2 regions of the Pseudomonas sp. SMN11 genome follow, and region 2 is predicted to be linked to the other one. Evidence: riboswitches for the same ligand, from Rfam matches in the RefSeq annotation. Region 2 holds a riboswitch; the other holds the start of a gene.

Region 1 (9,802 bases), on a different contig from region 2:
CCTGGCCCAGGCAGCGCAGGTTTCCGCCGCCGTGGGTGCCACCAGCCAGGGCGACATGACCTACCGTATCGGCATGTCGTTCGACTGGGACAAGAAGTGGCTCGAAAGCGACACAGGCTATGTAACCGGTTATTGGGATGCCGGTTACACCTATTGGGAAGGAGGCGATGCCAGCGGTGCTCACTCCCTTTCGTTCAGCCCGGTATTCACCTACGAATTCAGCGGCTTCAGCTACACCCCTTACATCGAAGCGGGTATTGGCGTGGCGGTGTTCTCCAAGACCGAGGTGGGCGATCAGCGCATGGGGTCGGCATTCAACTTCGAAGATCGCATCGGTTTTGGCCTGAAGCTACCGGGCGAGCAGAAAGTCGGCCTGCGTGCCATCCATTACTCAAACGCCGGCATCAAGCAACCGAACGACGGCATCGAGTCCTACTCGCTGTTCTACAGCAAGGGCTTCTGATGTTTGGGGCCGCATAGCGGCCCCAGCCTTTCAGAAGGTGTAGGAAACCCCGGCCTGCACCGTGCGTGGTGCCCCTGGGTATACGTAGGTGTTGAACGCCCCCTCGTCATAGCCCTTGTTGAACACGTTCTTCACGTCCAGGTTCAACCGCACGTGCTCGTTGACCTTGTAGAAGCTCAGCAGGTCGACCACGCTGTAGCGCTCCATGGTGTAGGTACTGGCCGCCGTCTGCCCGGCGCGGTCATCCACGTACTTCACGCCAACCCCAAGCCCCAGGCCCTTGGCCAGCCCATCCTGGAACTCATAGGTGTTGAGCAGGCTGAAACTGTTGCGCGGGATGTTCGCCAGGCGGGTGCCGGTGGGGATGCTGTTGTCCTTGGTCACCTCTGCGTCGACGTACGCGTAGCCGCCGATCATCCGCCATTCCGGGGTCAGGTTGCCAGCGACGTTGATGTCCAGGCCGCGGCTGCGCACTTCCCCGGCAGCGACGCTGTAGGTGCCGGTCGGGTCGTTCGGGTCGCGGGTCAGCACGTTTTCCTTGACGATGTGGTAGATCGCCGCGTCCACGCTCAGCTGACGGTCCAGCGCTTCCCACTTCACGCCGAGCTCGTAAGACTTGCCCTTTTCCGGATCGAAGCCTGTGCCCTGCAGGCTCGCACCGCTGTTGGGCTTGAACGAGCGCGCGGTGTTGGCGTAGATGGCAACCGTGTCGGTCAGGTCGTAGATCAGGCCGAAGCGTGGGGTGACGCCGTTCTCGCCCTTGTTGAAGTCACCGGCATTGTTCAGCTTGTTGTCGTAGTCATGCTCGAAGCGCTCAACGCGAACGCCGGCGAGGGCTTTCAGGCGCTCGGTCAGGGCCACCTGGTCCTGGATGAAGGCCGCCCAGGTCTTGAGGTTTTCCTTGTCATGGGTGGTGGTGCGGGTCAGGGCAGGGCGAGGCTGGCCCAGTACCGGGTCGAAAATGTCGATCGGGTAGGCTCCGGTACCTGCGGCCGAACGCTGGATGATCGAGTTGTAGTCGTAGTCTTCGTACTCGATGCCGGTCAGCAGGGTATGGGCGAAGCCACCGGTGTCGAAGTGGCCGGTGAGATTGAGCTGGTAGTCGCGGTCGGTCCACTCCAGCTTGCGGTAGTTGAAGTTGCGCCCCAGGGTGCGGCCGTCGGCCTGCAGGCCGTTGGCTTCCACGGCGTTGCCCTTGAGCGAGCCGTCCAGCCATTGCATGCCGCCGCCCAGGGTCCAGTTGTCGTTGAGCAGGTGCTCGAAGCGCAGCTGGGCCATGTTGTTGTCGTTGTGCAGCAGGTTGTCGCTGCCTTTTTCCCAGATGTTGGTGTCGCGCGAGGCTGTGCCGCGCTGGCCGGGCAGGCGGGTCAGGCCGCGATCAAGCGGGTGATTGTTGCGCATGAAGTCACCTTCGAAGATGACCTTGGTGGCATCGTTGACCTGCCAGCTGATCACCGGCGCCACGTCATAGCGCTCGCTTTCGACATCGTCGCGGAAGCTGTCGCCAGCTTCGCCCAGCACATTCAGGCGATAAGCCAGCGAGCCATCGGCGTTCAGCGGCCCGGTGGCATCCAGGGTCGCCCGGTGCATGCCCTGGTCATCGAACTGGCTACCGAGGGTCACCTTGGGCTCGGCCAGCGGCTGCTTGCTGACCACGTTGAAGGTGCCACCGGGGTCGCCACGGCCATACAGGGTGGTGGCCGGGCCGCGGATCACTTCCAGGCGCTCGACGGTGTTGGCATCGGGGGCATTGGGGTAGCCGCGGTTGATCGGGAAACCGTTGCGGTAGAACTCGCCGGTGGTGAAGCCGCGCACGGTGAAGGTGGTCAGGCCCTGGCCGCCGAAGTTGTTGGCGCGGCCGACGCCACCGGCGTAGTCCAGGCCGTCCTGCAGGCGGGTGGCGCCGGTGTCTTCGAGCACATCCTTGGGCACCACGCTGATCGATTGCGGGGTTTCGTGCAGGGCGGTGTCGGTGCGCGTGGCAGTGGCCGAGCGGTTGGCCTTGTAGCCGTCCACCGGGCCATCGGCGCGTTCGCTGTCGGCGCTGCTGGTGATGTTCAGGGCCTGGAGTTCGATCCGGGCCGGGTCATTGAGCGGCTCGGGCTCGGCGAGGGCCAGCGGGGAGATAGCTTGAAGCACACAAAGCGAAACGAACGTGCGACGCATCGACGGTACGATCCTGGAGTAGGGCGCTGAGGGGGAGTGTGGGAAGCGCTGAGAAACTACTACGAATCATTATCAAATGCATTATTTTTAATTAGAACTGGTGTGCCAGATACCATGAGTTTGGCAGGACCATCCTATTCGCGGGTAAACCCGCTCCCACAAGGCCCGCGCAGCCCTTCAGGCTGGTGGTATACCTGCAGGAGCGGGCTTGCCCCGCGAAGGGGCCAGTTCAGCCAGCCCGGATCTCAGCCAGATCCCTTGATTGCCAGCACGTTGCAAAGCGGATGCTCCAGCACATGCGCCGTGGTGCCGCCGAGGAACGTCTGCATCGCATCATGCCGATGGCTGCCCATCACGATCACATCGACCCGACTGTGGCTGACGAACTGGGCAATCGCCCGGATCGCCGCACCTTCGACAAAGTGCCGTCGCTCCAACGGAATCTGGTGGTGGTCGCCCAGCCGGTTGAACGCCGCACGCTGCGCCGTGCGCACACTGCCATCGAACCCGGGCATGGTGACTGTGCCAGCACCAAAGTCGGCGATATGGGTCTTGGCCGCATCGCACACATGCAGCAGGTGCAGTTCGGCGTTGCATTGCAGGGCCAGGGCATGGGCGCTGTGGATTACCTGATCGTCCAGGTGCTCGCCGGCACCCAGGCAGTTGAGGTCCACCGCCGCCGCAATCTGCCGGGGCAGCGGCAGGCGGATGTCGCTGACCAGGTGCACGGCCACCGGGCTTTCCTTGAGCAATTGCCAATCCAGCGGCGTGACCAGCAAGCGCTTGAGTACCGGTTCGTGCTGCACGTCCTTGATCAGCAGGTCGCAACCCAGCCGTTCGATGCGTTCAAGCACGCTGCCCAGCGGGTCGCGGGTCAACAGCAGTTCGGTGGAGACATCGAGCCCGGCGTTGCCCAGTTGCTCGGCTTCGTCGGCCAGCCACTGGCGATTGTCGCCAAGTAGCCGCTCACGCTCGCGGCCGTCGCTCATCAGGCCAAAGGTGTCGACATCGTCGACGAACACATTGATATCCAGCAGGGCACCACTGGACTCGGCCAGCGCCGCCGCGCGTTGTAGCGCCGGGGTATGGCGCATTTGCGGGCCGAGCATGACGAACAGACGCTTGAACTGGCTCATCGCACACCTCCACGTGTGGCAGCCCCCCTGCTGTAAAGAGTCTTACGACTTTCCCTGCGTGCTCAAAGCATGGGGTAGTCACGCAATCAGTCTAGTGGTTTTGCGTAGTGGCAGATCTGAAATCTGATGAGCAGCTGAGACGGGTTTCACCTCGTTCGAGTTTGTCTCATCGCATCATGGAGTTTGCCCAGGAAGTTTTCCGTGCCTTCGAATATATCGAAGGCTTCATTTGTGCCTTTAAGTGTTGGGTGGCGCTTAAAAAAGGAATGCATCCATTCTTCTTCTCTGAAAGACAGATCCAGTACCTCGATTTGATAATGCCGAAACCCTGGTATTTTTTTTTGCTGCTTGGTCAGGGGAATTAGAGGCAGAATTTTTCTGGCCTGTGCATAAAGCTCAATATTTTGGAAAAGATTAGCTTCTGCTACTGAATGGCGTGTGCCCATGGAGTAAGGCGAAATGTGTACAGGTGAAGTCGATCTCTTGGCGAGACTGTTGCTCGAACTCTTTCCGGTTAGTCTTTTCAACGGAGAGCTCGCCGATGTATAGCGCCATGGGACTTTAGTGCCACTACCCCACATCACATCATGGTTGCGCATGAAAAATCGACGCATCTGCCCTGAAGGGTCTGTATAGTTTGTTGGGTCGGCTCCGCAATATGCGTAGCAATTGGGCCCTGCGTCGGTTGAGAAGGGTGAGTACTCATCCGGGGAGTAAAATCTCATACTAACCGGGTTGTAGATGCGACGTTGTCCGAGCAGGTACAGCCCACCGACCGGCCCAAGATGCTCACCGTTGTAGCCAGTCAGGATTGGGATTGGAAAGGGGGTATTCAGGCCATAAGGTGTATAGGCAATGCCAAATGATTCGCGTGGGATACCAACCCTGAGGGGAGAGCCGTGAGAGTCGATAGCAAAGAGGATGGGGGTGATTAGGTCACTGTGTAATTCAGCAAGAGTGATTTGATTGTGCCGAAAAGCGGTTCGGGAGTGCTGGTGTTGTACGACACTCTTCAAACGCGCGCCGGCGAAAAAGTAAAAAATTTTGCTATTCATCTTCAGGTGCCTGGCATTCAGATAGTACGGATAGTTTTCTTTTAATGACATTGTGGCAACTAGCAAAAATAGTAGGTGAGCGCGCATTTCCAAATGCCGTCAGGGAACTGGCCTATTCATTGCTCAACGGAGTGGAAGCTTTTTCACGATTTTTTCACGCTGCGCTGGTATCATCGCGCCACTCATTGGGGAGTAGCCTGCCTTCACGCACTGCGAAGGCGCTCTGGTCAACATATTTGGCAACCTGCCATGGCCAGCGCATCCACGCGGATTGGCGAGACCAACGACCTTCCTGCAGCCAAGCCGGGCCTGCAGGTCGTCTGTCGTTGACTCGTTGCCCGGCTGGAGCTCGATCGTTGAACCCCATTTCCCTCGTCTTTCTCGCCTTCGCCATGTCCACGGATGCCTTCGCGGCCGCCATCGGCAAGGGTTCGAGCCTGCACAAGCCACGTTTGGCCGAGGCCCTGCGCACCGGCCTGATCTTCGGCATCATCGAAGCCATCACCCCGGTCATCGGCTGGTTGCTGGGCCAGGCGGCCAGCCAGTATGTCGAACAGTGGGACCACTGGATCGCCTTTACCCTGTTGCTGCTGCTCGGCGCGCACATGGTGCATGCCGGGTTGAAGCCGGATGACGAAGAAGAAGAGAAACAGAGCCAGCATTCGTTCTGGATCCTCGCGGTCACGGCTCTAGCCACCAGCATCGACGCCCTGGCAGTGGGCATCGGTCTGGCGTTCGTCGACGTGAACATCTGGGTGGCCGCCGCGGCGATCGGCCTGGCGACCATGACCATGGTGACGATCGGCACCATGCTCGGGCGTGCGCTGGGTTCGGTGGTCGGCAAGCGCGCCGAGATCATGGGTGGCATCGTGCTGATGCTGGTCGGTACGACCATTCTCTACGAGCACCTGAGCGCCGCCTGACAGCTGGCGCGATCCCTGTGGGAGCCGGCAAGCCCGGCTCCCACAGGGTACGCGCCGGCTTTTAGTAAATGCCTGGGTCCCCGGCCTGCCACCCGCCACCCAGCGCTGCATACAGGTTCACTTCCGCCACCAGCTGCGCCAGGCGGTCACTGATCAACCCTTGCTGCGCCGTGAACAGCGAGCGCTGGGCATCGAGAAAGGTCAGGCTGCTGTCCACGCCGATCCGGTAACGATGCTCGGCCAGGTTGTAGTAACGCTCGTTCGACGCCACCAGCTCGCGCTGGGCCTGTAGCTGGCGCTGATAGGTCGCCCGTGCCGCCAGGCCATCGGCCACTTCCTGAAACGCGCTCTGGATGGCCTTCTGGTACTGCGCCACCTGGATGTCCTTCTGCAACCTTGCATAATCCAGGCTGGCGCGCAGGCTGCCAGCGGTGAAGATCGGCAGGCTGATCTGTGGCTGGAACAGCCAGGTGCCGCTGCCGCCGTCGAACAGGCCGCTCAGCTGCGGGCTGGTGCTGCCGGCGTTGGCGGTGAGGCTGATGCTGGGAAAGAACGCCGCCCGCGCCGCGCCGATGTTGGCGTTGGCCGCGCGCAGCTGATATTCCGCCTGGACGATGTCCGGGCGGCGGCGCAGCAGGTCCGAAGGCAAGCCCGCTGGCAGCCCGGCGATCTGATCGTCGGCCAGGGGCAGCGCGGCCAGGTCGCCATCCACCGGCGTACCCACCAGCAAGGTCAGCTGGTTGAGATCCTGGGCCACCTGGCGTTTGTAGCGCGCCACCGTGGCGCGGGTGCTGTCGACGCTGGTGCGTGACTGGATCTGATCCAGCGCCGACACCGTGCCGGCGCGTCGCTGTGCGGTGGTCAGGCGCAGGCTGCGCTCGTCGGCCGCCAAGGTATCCTGCGATAGCACCAGCAACTCCTGATCGGCACGCCAGGTCAGGTAGGCGCTGGCAACACTGGCCACCAGGCTCAGCTGTGTGCTGCGCCGTGCCTCTTCACTGGCCAGGTACGTCAGCAGCGCCTGGTCGCTGAGGCTGCGCACGCGACCGAACAGGTCCAGTTCGTAGGCACTGATGCCCAGCTTCGCCGCGTAGGTCGAGGTAATCATGCCCTGGTCAGTACCGGTCATGCCCCGGGGCAGGTACTGGCGCTTACCTTGAGCATCGGCCGACACCTTCGGCAGCAGGTCGGCACGCTGGATGCGGTACTGGGCGCGGTAGGCTTCGACGTTCAGCGCAGCCTCGCGCAGGTCGCGGTTGTTGGCCAGCGCACTGTCGATCAGTTGGCGCAGAACCGGGTCCTGGAACACCTGGCGCCAGTCCTCGGCGTGCCGGCGCGCCAGCGCGTCGCCCTGATAGGCCGGGCCTTGCGGGAACTGCTCGGGCACAGGGGCGGCGGGGCGCTGATAGTCCGGTACCAGGGAGCAGCCGCACAGCAGTGCGGCGCACAGGGTAAGAGCATGTCGGGGCATCACGGGGCTCTCGTACGGTCAGGCGCCGGCCATCCATTTCGCCAGCCCATGGCGGCCACTGACCCCCAGCTTGGCGGTGGCGCGCTTGAGGTAGGTTTCGATCGAACTGTTCTTCACATTCAGCTTCTGCGCCAGTTCCGGCACCGTGCCGCCGGTCAGCAGGCCGAGGCACACTTCCTCCTCACGGCTGGAAAGCCTGACGGCTTCCTGGATCAGGCGCTCGCCAAAGGAGTGGCGCAACGAGCCCGCTTCAAGGTCGGCCAGGGGCGAGCCGACGCGACGCGCAAGGCCCTGGCCGAGCAGCTGGCCATGGTGCTCGACCAAGGGCAGCAAGGTGTCGGAAAGGCTCTTCAGCTGTGACAGTTCAGCCAGGGTAAACGCCCTTTGCTCAGGCAGGCGATGGAAGCAGATGACCCAGCGCCGGTCACCGCTGCAGGACACCAGGTGGCACTGGTGGGGATGCTGGGCGTCCAGCGGCGCCTTGAACTCGATCAGCAGCGGGTCATCCATCTGCATGATGCTCTGCAGCAGCGGGTGGCGCAGTGGCTCGTTGCCCGGCCGTTGCTGCTCCAGGCCGGCACTGCCCAGCAGCCTGATGTGGCTGACACGGGACTGGCGCGGGTCCAGGGTCCATTCGCTCAGCTCGAGCCTGTGGACCGGTACCTGGGCATCGACCAGGCGTAACATCTGTGCGGCGAAACCGTCGGCGCCGGTACTGGCGATGAGTTCGCCCAATTGCAGGTACAGCAGAGGGTCGGGGCGGTGTGCGAGGCTGGCACTCAGCTTCATGTGCTTTCTTCCTTGATTCAAAGCGTTACGGCGGGTGGTCGCGCGGTCAAGTGCTCCGGGTGGTGGGTGGGTGACGGTATTCAAGCCCGCAGCGGGGGCTGCGTCTGTAATGGAAAACCGGGACAGAAAATGCCATCAAAGATGGCGCGGCGAGTGGAGCATGAAACGGTCGCGATAACGCAAACGCCCTGGCCAGCCAGTCGATTGGCGTCATTACCCTGACGTTGCACGCCCGTTTCCGGCTGAACGGCGTGGGCGTAAGCGATCAAGGGCGGCACGCTATAGTTGATTTCCTACAGGCTTTTCAGCCGCTCTTGATACGCGCGCCGGTTGTCCGGGTTTAAGGGGCCATACAGTGCGGGGAGGGGGTGCTTGAATCCGCGGATGATCAAGCCAAGAAGGACCTGCCCCCCCATGCCTGCCGCCGAAACCTTTGCCCTGACCGTTGCCCAGCGTGATATCTGGCTGGACCAGATCGGCCACGGCGATTCGCCGCTGTACAACATCGGCGCCTACGTCGAGCTCGACGCTGCGCTGGATGTTGCGCGGCTGCGCCAGGCGCTGGCGCACCTGGTGGCACTGCACGAAGGCTTGCGCACGGTGCTGCTGGCGCCAGAGGGCCAAGGGGGCGTACCGCGGCAGTGCTTTGCCGAAACGCTGACGGTGGCGTTGGCCGAACATGACCTGCGCGATGCCGCAGACCCCATGACCGCCGCCCGGGCGCTGCTCGACAGCTTTATGCAAAAACCTTTTGCGCCGGGCTCCGGTGCCTTGTGGGGCACGCAGCTGATCAGGCTCGGCGAGCAGCGCTACCTGTTGGCACTGCAGGCGCATCATCTGATCCTCGACGGCTGGGGTGTGGACCTGTGGTTCAAATGCATCGCCGACTACTATGGCCTGCTGGGCCAGGGCGCATCTTTGCCCGACAGCGCGCCCGGTTACCGTGAGTTCGTCGAAGACGACAACCAATACCAGGCGTCGGCACGCCATGCACGTGACCGTGACTACTGGCTGGGCAAGTACCAGCAGCTGCCCGATGCCTTGCTGGCGCCGCGTGAGCGCGGGCGGTTGACGGCTGGTGAACCCAGCGCGGCCCTGGAGCTGCCCTTCGACAGCCAGCTGCTGGCTTGCATGAACGCACTGGGCAGCGAACTGCAGGCGTCGGCCTTCCACGTGCTGCTGGCGGCGATGCACGTGTGCTGCACCCGCACCTGGCAGCGCGACCAGTGGGTGGTCGGCGTGCCGGTGCGCAACCGTGCCAGCGCGCGCTTCAAGTCGACCCTCGGGCTGTTCACCCAGGTCAGCGCCTTGCGCATGGATTTTGCCCGCAGCCAGTCGTTTGCCGAACTGGTGAACAGCATTCGCGATGCACTCAAGCAGGACTTTCGTCACCAGCGCTTCGCCCTCAGCGAGTTGAACCGCACGCTTGGCGCCCTGCGCGAAGAGCGGCCGCAGCTGTTCGAACTGATGGTGTCCTATGAAGAAGATGGCAACGCGCTGCGCTTCGGCGGTGCTTGCGGCCATACGGTGATGATCTGCAACAGCCACGAACCGACGCCCCTGAGCCTGCACCTGCGCAGCAACCCGCACAGCGGCAAGGCCCACCTGCACCTGGTGCACAACCTGGCCTGGTTCAGCAAGGAAGAGGTCGCGGCCTTGGCCGAGCGGCTTCTGCATGTGTTGCGGCAGGGGCTGGAGCAACCGGCGCTGCGCGTTGCCGATTTTGACCTGATAACGGCTGCAGAACAGCGGCAACTGCAGCATTGGCACCAGGCAGCGGTTGCCCAGGGGCAGCCAGA
Region 2 (9,802 bases):
CCACATCAACCGATTCGTTCTGCGCCATTTAACGCGTCTCCACAATCTACAGCTACCTAATTGACAGCATAGGACCACTGGGGTTGCCAGGATCGCCATGTCCGACTCTTCGCAGTTCTTGCCACTTCCGCGGACACCGCCAATCAGTCTTTGGGTTGCGATATTGAACCCTGATTGCCACGGGTGCGGCAATTCGACTTATGGTCAAGGTGTCGTGCGTGCGCTATGGAACGACCTCAGGCACTCATCCGAAATGAATGCATAAGCCGCCTGTTCAGGGCTGTTCGGGACACATCTGCTGCTTTTGCACATGCCAGACTGTTCATTTGCTCGCCACACTCTTGTGAAGTAGTGAAAACCGTTTTTTCACGCTCTTTTGGAGACGTGAACCTCAAAAGGGGACTGCGCGATGGCAACCCACAGGTTCATGCAGTGCGAAGGGCCGGAAAAGCAGGCACGACAGCCGATGCAAGACCTGAGTGGAAGGCTCTCTGTGGGCGAAGCGGGTGAAGGTGCCGGGGTCAGTCGGCGAGTGCGGGGCCCGATCAGGAGACGTCCTTATAATCGGGGGGAGATTATAACGATGTCGCGGGCAGAAAGGTCGTAATTCGTGGTTTTTATTGCAGCGTTTGTCAGGCCGCTAGGATGCGCTGGTGCCAACGGCGGCTTGCGCGGGCGCAAACCCGGGCTTCGGCGGGCAGTTCACGGCCCAACCAGGCCAGCTGGATTTCGCTAATCTGCACCCATCCGCTACCGCTGGGGACCTGGCTGCATTGCTTGAAGGCTAGGCATTTGCCCTCGCCGTCGAGGCGGGCGTAGGCATTGTGGCGCGGGCGTTGGCAGAGCAGTGTCCAGAGCGAGGCCATGGCGGTACGTCCTGTTCGTTTGGGCTTGGCGCAAGGATAACGGCGCGGCCATGAAACGATTGTGACAAGCGGGCCGGACCGATGACTGGTCTGTGCCTGGCTGGGTATACTGTGGGCCTTTGCCGTATTTTCTGGAGAAACGCGCATGTTGCAACGTCTGTTGTTCGGTTTGATTGCCGTGGCCAGCCTCAGCCTGGTCGGTTGTGCCCACAGCCCGCAACAACTCAGCCCGCAACCCACGCTCAAGGCTCAGCTCGCCCCGGTCGGCCACGGCCAGCCGGTGGTGGTCAAGGTGGTCGACGGGCGTGCTTCGCAGTCCCTGGGCACCCGTGGTGGCATGTACCCTGAAACCAGTACCATCAGCGTCAGTGGCAATGATGTCGTGCCCAAGCTGCAGGCCCAGGCCGAAGCCGCCGTGCGCCTGCTCGGCTTCACCCCGACGGCTAACGCCTACAACGCACCGCAGCTGACCGTGACCCTGGCCGAACTGAAGTACCAGTCGCCGAAAGACAACCTGTACGTGACCGAAGCTACTATCGGGGCCACCTTCCGTGCCGATGTGCAGAATGCCAGCCGCCGTTACAGCGGCCGCTACGGTGCTTCGCTGGACCAGCGTTTCGGCATGGCGCCGAACCAGGACACCAACACCCAGCTGGTGGGCGATGTGTTGAGCGATGCACTGACCCGCCTGTTCAAGGACCCGACCATTGGTCAGGTGCTGGGCGAGTAAGCCTCACGCTGCAAATGAAAAACCCGCTGCCTGAGCACCAGGTAGCGGGTTTTTTGTTGTCTGTAACGACCTAGGCGGCTTCGATGTGAAAATCCAGCAAGCTGACGCCGGTGCTTGCATCCACCTCGGGCAGGTCCTCGTGCATATGCCCACCCAGCGCGCAGTACACCAGCCACTGGCGGTCCTGGACATTGATGGCAAAACCATCGATCAACGCCTGCTGCTCATCGCTCTGGGTCACGAGATAGAGGCGGTCCTGGTTTTCGGCGTGCAGCATCAACAAGCTCCGGTAGGGGAAAAGGCCGGTAGAATGGCCTGCCCTGATGACGAGCATGTGACAGATGAAATCTAGTGACACTTTGTCGCCAAGACCGGGCGGGCAGGGCGGACTCCGGTAGAATGCCGGGCTTCGCTGTGGCTATGACCGAGGTTGAGTGATGTCGTTGCAAGTGCTCTGGGGCTTTCTTTCCGCCCACCCTACCAAGCTGATCAATCTGCTGGCGCTGTTGCTGACCTGCCCTGGCGGGTTGCTGCTGCAGAGCGCGCGGCGGCGTGAGGCGACCAGCCGTGAGAGCCTGGCAGTGGAAGAGGGGCTGGTGGATGCCTTCGACCAGCGCGTGCCGCGCTACTACTACATCCTCGGTTTTTCCTGCCTGGCCATGGCGCTGCTGCTGTCCTGGTTGAGCACCTGGATCTGAAACGACTGGGGCCGCATTGCGGCCCCAGGAAGATTGATCAGGCGACAGGTGCCTGCTGCTTGACCTGATACTGGTTGCGCACCGGTGTCGCATACTGCAACACCAGGTACGGTCGCTGCTCCTCGGGGCAGGCATCCAGGCGGCGCTGCCATTCTTCCCTGGCCTTGGTCAGCTCTTCGGCCGGGAACACCTTCTCGGCGCTCGGCACCTGCAGTGCCTCATCCTTCTCGCTCCACAACGCATAGGCCAAGTAATGCACCGGGAACAGGCGGTAGCCGCCGAGGATCTGCCGGTCGGTTTCCTGTGCCAACTGCTTGGTGTCCTCGTAGTACTCGGTCACCGGCGGGGCGAAGTGGATGTGCACCCGGCCTTTATAGCCGGTGATGCCCTTGGCGATGCTGTTGTCGTCCTCGCCCGGTGCCTTCTTGTAGGTGCCGGTGGTGGCGCGGATGTACAGCTCGCGGGCCTTGGCCTGGTCGCAGGGGTCGTACTCGTAGCTGATCGACACCGGGATCAGGTTCAGGCTCTGGATCACCGCCCCGAACGGCTCGTCCTTGCGGCTCATGTGGAACATCTTGAGGATCGCCGAATCGGTACGGTCATCACCGTCCTTGGCGCGGCCTTCGGCCTGGGCGATCCAGATCGACGTGCCGTCATTGCGGATCGAGTGGTTGATGTAGGCCGAGAGCAACTGGTAGGCCGCGAGCTTTTCGCGGCGGCCGCTGATCGAGCGGTGCACGATGAAGCTCTTGTTCAGGCGCATCATGTCGCTGACGAACGGCTTCTGCAGCAGATTGTCGCCGATGGCGATGCGCGGAGTCGGCAGGCCGGCGTGGTACACCGCGTAGTTGACGAAGGCCGGGTCCATGACGATGTCGCGGTGGTTGGCCAGGAACAGATAGGCCGTGCCCGACTTGAGCTGTTCGACGCCGGAATAGGTGACGCCGTCGGTGGCGCGCTCGATGGTCTGGTCGACGTAGTACTCGACTTTGTCCTGCAGGGTCGACACACAGGTGACACCGGCAAATTCCTTGCGCAGGCGCCGGGCGATCAGCGGCTTGAGCAGCCAGCCGAAGGCGCCGGCCGCGCGCGGGAACTTGAAGTGGGTGAGGATATCGAGGAATGCCGGGTCGCTGAGCAGGCGTGCCAGAACGGCAGGGACCTCAGCATCGTCGTACGGTCGGATGGCATCGAATTCGCCCATCATGCTCTCTTGTTGGAAACGGCTAGGGTAATAAGGTAAGGGGTGGGGCCCGAAAAACGGCTCGTGCACACGCAAGCCCTGTAAACAGACCGGCAATTATACGCACAAGTCACCCCGGAGGCCGCGATGCTCGAACAAGCGTTCTACGATTGCCCTTATTGTGGTGAAGAAGTTGAAACGACAGTGGACCTGTCCGGCGGCGATCAGGAGTACATCGAGGACTGCCAGGTGTGCTGCAAGCCTATCCGCTTTGTGCTGCAGGTTCATGGCGACGAATGGATGCTGGATGTCTACGGTGAGAACGACTGATGCGGCGGATCTACGAACCGGAAAACCTGCTGGAGGCCGAAATGCTGCTGGGCATGCTCGTCAGCGAGGGTATCGAAGTGCACTTGGTCGGCCGCGACCTGATCGGCGCTGCCGGTGAGTTGCCGTTGCAGGGGCTACTCGGGCTCGCGGTGCCCGACCAACAGGCCGAATACGCACGGCAACTGATCGATGCGTACAATGGTGCCGAGCCGCTTGCCGGCGACGAGCCGGAGAGTCATCCCGGTACCTTGATCTGCTAGGTTCTGAAATCGCCCATGTGTGGACGTTACGCCCTCTTTCGCTGGCCCCAGGCGCTGGCCAGTCTGCCGGGCTTCCCTGCCGGCCAGCCGGCCCAATGGAATATCTCGCCCGGTGCTTCGGTGCTGATCCGGCGCCAGCTCGACGGCCAGCAGCAGCTGGCCAAGGCGCGCTGGGGGTTGACCCCCGCCTGGCTCACCGACCTTTCGCGTACCCCCGCCCATGCCCGGGCCGAGACCTTGGCCGAGCAGCCGATGTTCCGCGAAGCGTTTCGCCTGCGCCGTTGCCTGATGCCGGCCAACGGTTTCTATGAGTGGCGCGGCACGGTGCGCAAACGGCCTTACTGGCTGACACCAGGGGAGGGCGCCTCGCTGTATTTTGCCGCCATATGGGAGGCCTACCCAGTGCAGGACCAGGTGTGGTTGAGCTGTGCAGTGGTGACCCAGGCCGCGATGAACCAGCGCCGGCCGCTGATTCTCGACGAAGCCGGCCAGGCCGCCTGGCTGGACCCGGACACACCCTTGCCGCGCTTGCACGAGTTGCTCGCCAGCCCGCCGGCGACGCTGCGCGAGCGGGCCCTGGCGAACTTCGTCAATGACCCGAAACTGGACGCGCCAGAGTGCCTGACCCCCGCCTAGATAAAATCTTCCCTGCGGCTATGGCGGGTTACAGGCGACTCAGCCTAGGATACGGCGCATGTAAAAAGGGAGTGTTTTGATGCGTAAGTCTTTTGTCGTCAGTCTGTTGAGTGCTGGCATCCTGCTAGCCGGCTGCCAGGCGGTGAATACCACCAGTGGCGGTGCTGTCGGCGTCGAGCGCCAGCAGTACATGTTCAGCATGCTCTCGACCGACGAGGTCAACCAGATGTACGCCCAGTCGTACCAGCAGACCCTCGGCGAGGCGTCGAGCAAGGGCGTGCTGGACAAGTCCAGTGCCGATGCCAAGCGCGTGCAGGCCATCGCCAGCCGGCTGATCGCCCAGGCGCCCAAGTTCCGCCCCGATGCGGCGCAATGGAACTGGGAAGTCAACGTCATCAAGAGCGACGAGCTCAATGCCAACTGCGGGCCGGGTGGCAAGATCATCGTGTACACCGGGCTGATCGACCAGCTCAAGCTCACCGATGCGGAAATCGCCGCAGTGGTTGGCCACGAAATCGCCCACGCCTTGCGTGAGCACAGCCGTGAAGCGATGTCCAAGGCCTACGGCGTGCAGATGGCGCGCCAGGGCGCAGGTGCATTGCTTGGCCTTGGCCAGGACAGCATGGCGCTGGCCGACGCGGTGGTGAACTATTCCATGACCCTGCCCAACAGCCGCGCCAACGAGAACGAAGCCGACCTGATTGGCCTGGAGCTGTCGGCGCGTGCCGGTTATGACCCGAACGCCGCGATCACCTTGTGGAACAAGATGAGCAAGGCTTCGGAAGGTGCGCCGCCCGAGTTCATGAGCACTCACCCGGCGTCCAGCAGCCGGATCGCCTCGTTGCAGGCGGCGATTCCGAAGGTGATGCCGCTGTACGAAGCTGCGAAGCAGTAAAGCCGATAGGGGCTGCTTTGCAGCCCATCGCCGGCAAGCGCGGCTCCCACAGGTATCGCGTTCCTGTGGGAGCCGCGCTTGCCGGCGATGGGCGCGCAAAGCGGCCCCAGCTTTTTCAGATCAGCCCACCCAGCCACTGGTCTTCATCGCTGAGTACACGGCCACGATTGCCAGCACGAAGAACGCGGTCGCTGCCAGGCGACGAATCAGCGTCAGTGGCAGTTTCTCCGCAGCGAAGTTACCTGCCAGTACCACCGGCACGTTGGCAATCAGCATGCCTAGGGTCGTCCCGACGATGACCAGGATCAGGTGTGGATACTGGGCAGCCAGCATCACCGTGGCAACCTGGGTCTTGTCACCGATTTCAGCCAGGAAGAAGGCGATCAGCGTGGTCAGGAACGGGCCGAAGCGGCGGGCGGGGTTCTCGTCATCGTCCATCTTGTCCGGTACCAATGTCCACAGCGCAGTAGCGGTGAAGCTGGCGGCAAGAATCCAGTGCAACACCGACTCGGTGAAGAAACTGCCGACCCAGGCACCCACGGCACCGGCCGCGGCATGGTTGGCCAAGGTGGCGGCAATGATGCCGGCGATGATTGGCCAAGGCTTGCGGAAGCGTGCGGCGAGGATGAGCGCGAGCAATTGCGTCTTGTCGCCGATTTCGGCCAAGGCAACGATTGCGGTGGGGACCAACAGAGATTCCAGCATCAGGATTCCTACGGGGGCGGGTCGACACGGCTATGACACGTACAACCTTCCCGCCCCGGGTAAGGTGTGCGTGTCATAGGTCTTGTCAAACCGAGGACCTGTCTGTGCAGGTCGCTGGGTCGCACGCGCCATGGCCTGTGGGCCAAGTATGTTGACGCGTACCGGGCGAGCAGGGTGCTCGCGGGAGACTACTCCCCTAGGACGGTGCGGATTCTGCCTAGCCGAAACCGTTTCGGCAAGCCCTGTTTTTATCCGCGTGTGGCGCGATAGATGCGGAAGCCATCGGCCTCGGCGCAAGTCTGGCAATTGCCCAAGGCACCTTCGATCAGTGGCTGGTAGCGCAGAAAGCTATTGGCAACAAGGCGCATTTCCCCGCCTTTTCGCAGATGTTGGCCGGATTTTTTCAGCAGGTTTTCCGATGCCTGGTAATTGGTGTGCACCCCGGTGTGGAACGGTGGGTTGCTCAGGATCAGGCTCAGGTCGGCGGGCGCAGCATCGATGCCATCGCCGCTGATGACTTCGCCTTCCAGACTGTTGGCTGCAAGGGTCAGGCGGCTGGCTGCCACGGCGAAGGCGTCGACATCCAGCAGAGTGACCCGGCTCTGTGGATAACGACGCTTGACCGTGGCACCGAGCACGCCAGCACCGCAGCCGAAGTCGAGCACTTGGCCGACCGGCAGGTTGTCCAGGTGCTTGAGCAACAGGGCAGTGCCGCGGTCGAGGCGGCCATGGCTGAATACCCCCGGCAGGCTCACCACCTGCAGTGGGCCATCTTCAAGTTCGAGGGTGAAGCGCTCGGCCAGGCTCTCCAGCGGTCTGGCTTGAGGGGCGTTGTCCACGGTCACCTGCCACAGCTGGCAATGCCGCGCGCTGTCCAGTTTGCGCGGCTTGCCGAAAGCTTGCAGCTGTTTGGCCGCGCCTTCGATGCCGCCACGCTTTTCACCCACCAGATACAGCTCGCGGCCCGCCAGGCCGGACGCCAGGGCATTGAGCAGGTAGGCCGCCAGCTCGCGGGACTTCGGCAGGAACACCACGGCCGTCTCGAAATCGACCGGCGGCACATCGACGCCGTAGTGGCTGCGCCCGCTGAAGCGGCTGTCGAGCATGGCCTGGTCACCGGCATGCCAGGTCCAGCCATGGGCCTGGGGCAGTTGCCCGAGCAGGCCGTCGGCGGGGGCGCCGGCGAGCAGCAACGGGCCCTGGAACAGCTCTGCCTGGCGGAGCAACACTTCACTGCGCGGGTCCATGGACGACGCCTCCTGAAAAAAGTGGCGCAGTGTAGCAGAGCCGGGCGTGGGACTGAGCTGGCGCTCAGCTGACCACGCGGCGTGGCTGGCCTTCGAAGAAGGCCTTGGTGTTTTCGCTGAGCTGACCGACGATGCGCTGGCGCGATTCGACCGCACCCCAGGCGCTATGTGGGGTAATCAGCAGCCGCGGGATACCCTTTTCCAGCAGCGGGTTGCCGTTGACCGGTGGCTCGACGCTCAGCACATCGGTGGCCGCGCCGCCCAGGTGGCCGTTGCGCAAGGCATCGGCCAGGGCCTGTTCATCGATCAGTCCGCCACGGGCGGTGTTGACCACCAGCGCGCCTTTTTTCAGCAGCGCTAGTTCGTGGGCACCGATCATGTGCCGGGTATGTTCGTTGAGCGGGCAGTGGAGGGTCAGCGCGTCGACCTGCGGCAGCAGTTCGTCCAGCGCCAGGCGATCGTCACGGGCCGGGCGGCCAGGGATCTGCCCGCTCAGCACGCGCATGCCGAAGGCTTCGGCCAGCCGTGCCACAGCACCACCCAGTTCGCCATGGCCGAGCAGACCGAGGGTCTTGCCTTCCAGTTCGACGATCGGGAAGTCCAGCAGGCAGAACTGGCTGGCCTTGGCCCACTGGCCGTCGGCCACCGCCTGGTTGTAGTCGCACAGGCGCGTGGCCAGGGCCAGCAGCAGGGCGAGGGTGTGCTGGGCCACCGACGGCGTGCCATAGCCCTGGCAGTTGCAGACGGTGATGCCCTGGGCGCGGGCTGCGGCCAGGTCGACATTGTTGGTGCCGGTGGCGGCCACCAGGATCAGCTTCAGCTGCGGGTTGGCGGCCAGTGCGGCGGCATCGAGCATGACCTTGTTGCTGACCACCGCGACAGCGCCCTGCAGGCGTTCGGCGACCTGCTCCGGGCGGGTGGCGGCAAACAGCTCGAATTCGTCGAACTGCTCCTGCAACGGCGACAGGTCGAGGTCGCCAAGGTCCAGGGATTGGTGGTCGAGAAACACGGCACGGCGCAAGCTGGGCATCACGGGAAGCTCCGGAGGCAGGGCAGGGGTTGATCCATCTCCCCGCACAATGCCACTCATACCTTGTGCCGCCAAATCATTCCTTCGGCTGATTTGACCGTCACATTGAGCTACTACAGTAGATCCAGACTTGTTCGGCATGCTTTTCAGAAAAGGGATCACCATGTTGCAGACCCGCATCATCAAGCCCGCCGAGGGCGCCTATAACTTCCCTCTGTTGATCAAGCGCCTGCTGATGTCCGGCAGCCGCTACGAAAAGACCCGCGAGATCGTCTATCGCGATCAGCTGCGCCTGACTTATCCACAGCTCAACGAGCGTATCGCCCGCCTCGCCAACGTGCTGACCGAAGCCGGGGTCAAGGCCGGTGACACCGTGGCGGTAATGGACTGGGACAGCCACCGTTACCTGGAATGCATGTTCGCCATCCCGATGATCGGCGCGGTGGTGCACACCATCAACGTGCGCCTGTCGCCCGAGCAGATCCTCTACACCATGAATCACGCCGAAGACCGTTTCGTACTGGTCAACAGCGATTTCGTCGGCCTCTACCAGGCCATCGCCGGGCAACTGACCACCGTCAACAAGACCCTGCTGATCACCGATGGCCCGGACAAGACCGCCGACCTGCCGAACCTGGTCGGCGAATACGAGCAACTGCTCGCGGCCGCCAGCCCGCGCTACGACTTCCCGGATTTCGACGAGAACTCGGTGGCTACCACCTTCTACACCACCGGTACCACGGGCAATCCCAAGGGCGTCTACTTCACCCACCGCCAACTGGTGCTGCATACCCTGGCCGAAGCCGCGGTGACCGGTAGCATCGACAGCGTGCGCCTGCTTGGCAGCAACGACGTGTACATGCCCATCACGCCGATGTTCCACGTGCATGCCTGGGGCATCCCCTACGCGGCCACCATGCTTGGCATGAAGCAGGTCTACCCGGGCCGCTACGAGCCGGACATGCTGGTCAAGCTGTGGCGCGAAGAGAAGGTCACCTTCTCGCACTGTGTACCGACCATCCTGCAGATGCTGCTCAACTGTCCGAATGCCCAGGGCCAGGACTTCGGCGGCTGGAAGATCATCATCGGCGGCAGCGCCTTGAACAGCTCGCTGTACAAGGCCGCGTTGGCCCGTGGCATCCAGCTGACCGCCGCCTACGGCATGTCCGAAACCTGCCCGCTGATTTCTGCCGCGCACCTGAATGACGAGCTGCAGGCCGGC

What was found. Region 2 has a riboswitch for manganese ahead of ACLEJU_RS22240 (TMEM165/GDT1 family protein). Riboswitches for the same ligand answer to the same signal wherever they lie in the genome.
Region 1: another riboswitch for manganese. It lies ahead of mntP (manganese efflux pump MntP); the one in region 2 lies ahead of ACLEJU_RS22240 (TMEM165/GDT1 family protein).

What each region holds. Positions count from the first base shown of each region.
Region 1 covers NZ_JBKGGW010000017.1:86,050-95,851, forward strand. The annotation lists gene ACLEJU_RS16095 (acyloxyacyl hydrolase) at 1-463, shown strand, start outside; gene ACLEJU_RS16100 (TonB-dependent siderophore receptor) at 494-2,629, opposite strand; gene ACLEJU_RS16105 (universal stress protein) at 2,875-3,765, opposite strand; gene ACLEJU_RS16110 (RHS repeat-associated core domain-containing protein) at 3,912-4,907, opposite strand; yybP-ykoY riboswitch at 4,996-5,169, shown strand; gene mntP (manganese efflux pump MntP) at 5,177-5,743, shown strand; gene ACLEJU_RS16120 (efflux transporter outer membrane subunit) at 5,805-7,214, opposite strand; gene ACLEJU_RS16125 (helix-turn-helix transcriptional regulator) at 7,233-8,003, opposite strand; gene ACLEJU_RS16130 (amino acid adenylation domain-containing protein) at 8,418-9,802, shown strand, end outside.
Region 2 covers NZ_JBKGGW010000032.1:37,554-47,355, reverse strand. The annotation lists gene mqo (malate dehydrogenase (quinone)) at 1-28, opposite strand, end outside; gene ACLEJU_RS22285 (hypothetical protein) at 633-866, opposite strand; gene ACLEJU_RS22280 (YajG family lipoprotein) at 1,012-1,596, shown strand; gene ACLEJU_RS22275 (hypothetical protein) at 1,667-1,873, opposite strand; gene ACLEJU_RS22270 (hypothetical protein) at 2,034-2,294, shown strand; gene ACLEJU_RS22265 (1-acyl-sn-glycerol-3-phosphate acyltransferase) at 2,332-3,501, opposite strand; gene ACLEJU_RS22260 (CPXCG motif-containing cysteine-rich protein) at 3,625-3,807, shown strand; gene ACLEJU_RS22255 (putative signal transducing protein) at 3,807-4,067, shown strand; gene ACLEJU_RS22250 (SOS response-associated peptidase) at 4,083-4,703, shown strand; gene ACLEJU_RS22245 (M48 family metallopeptidase) at 4,783-5,598, shown strand; gene ACLEJU_RS22240 (TMEM165/GDT1 family protein) at 5,719-6,300, opposite strand; yybP-ykoY riboswitch at 6,323-6,512, opposite strand; gene ACLEJU_RS22235 (methyltransferase) at 6,552-7,550, opposite strand; gene ACLEJU_RS22230 (2-hydroxyacid dehydrogenase) at 7,615-8,580, opposite strand; gene ACLEJU_RS22225 (fatty acid--CoA ligase) at 8,744-9,802, shown strand, end outside.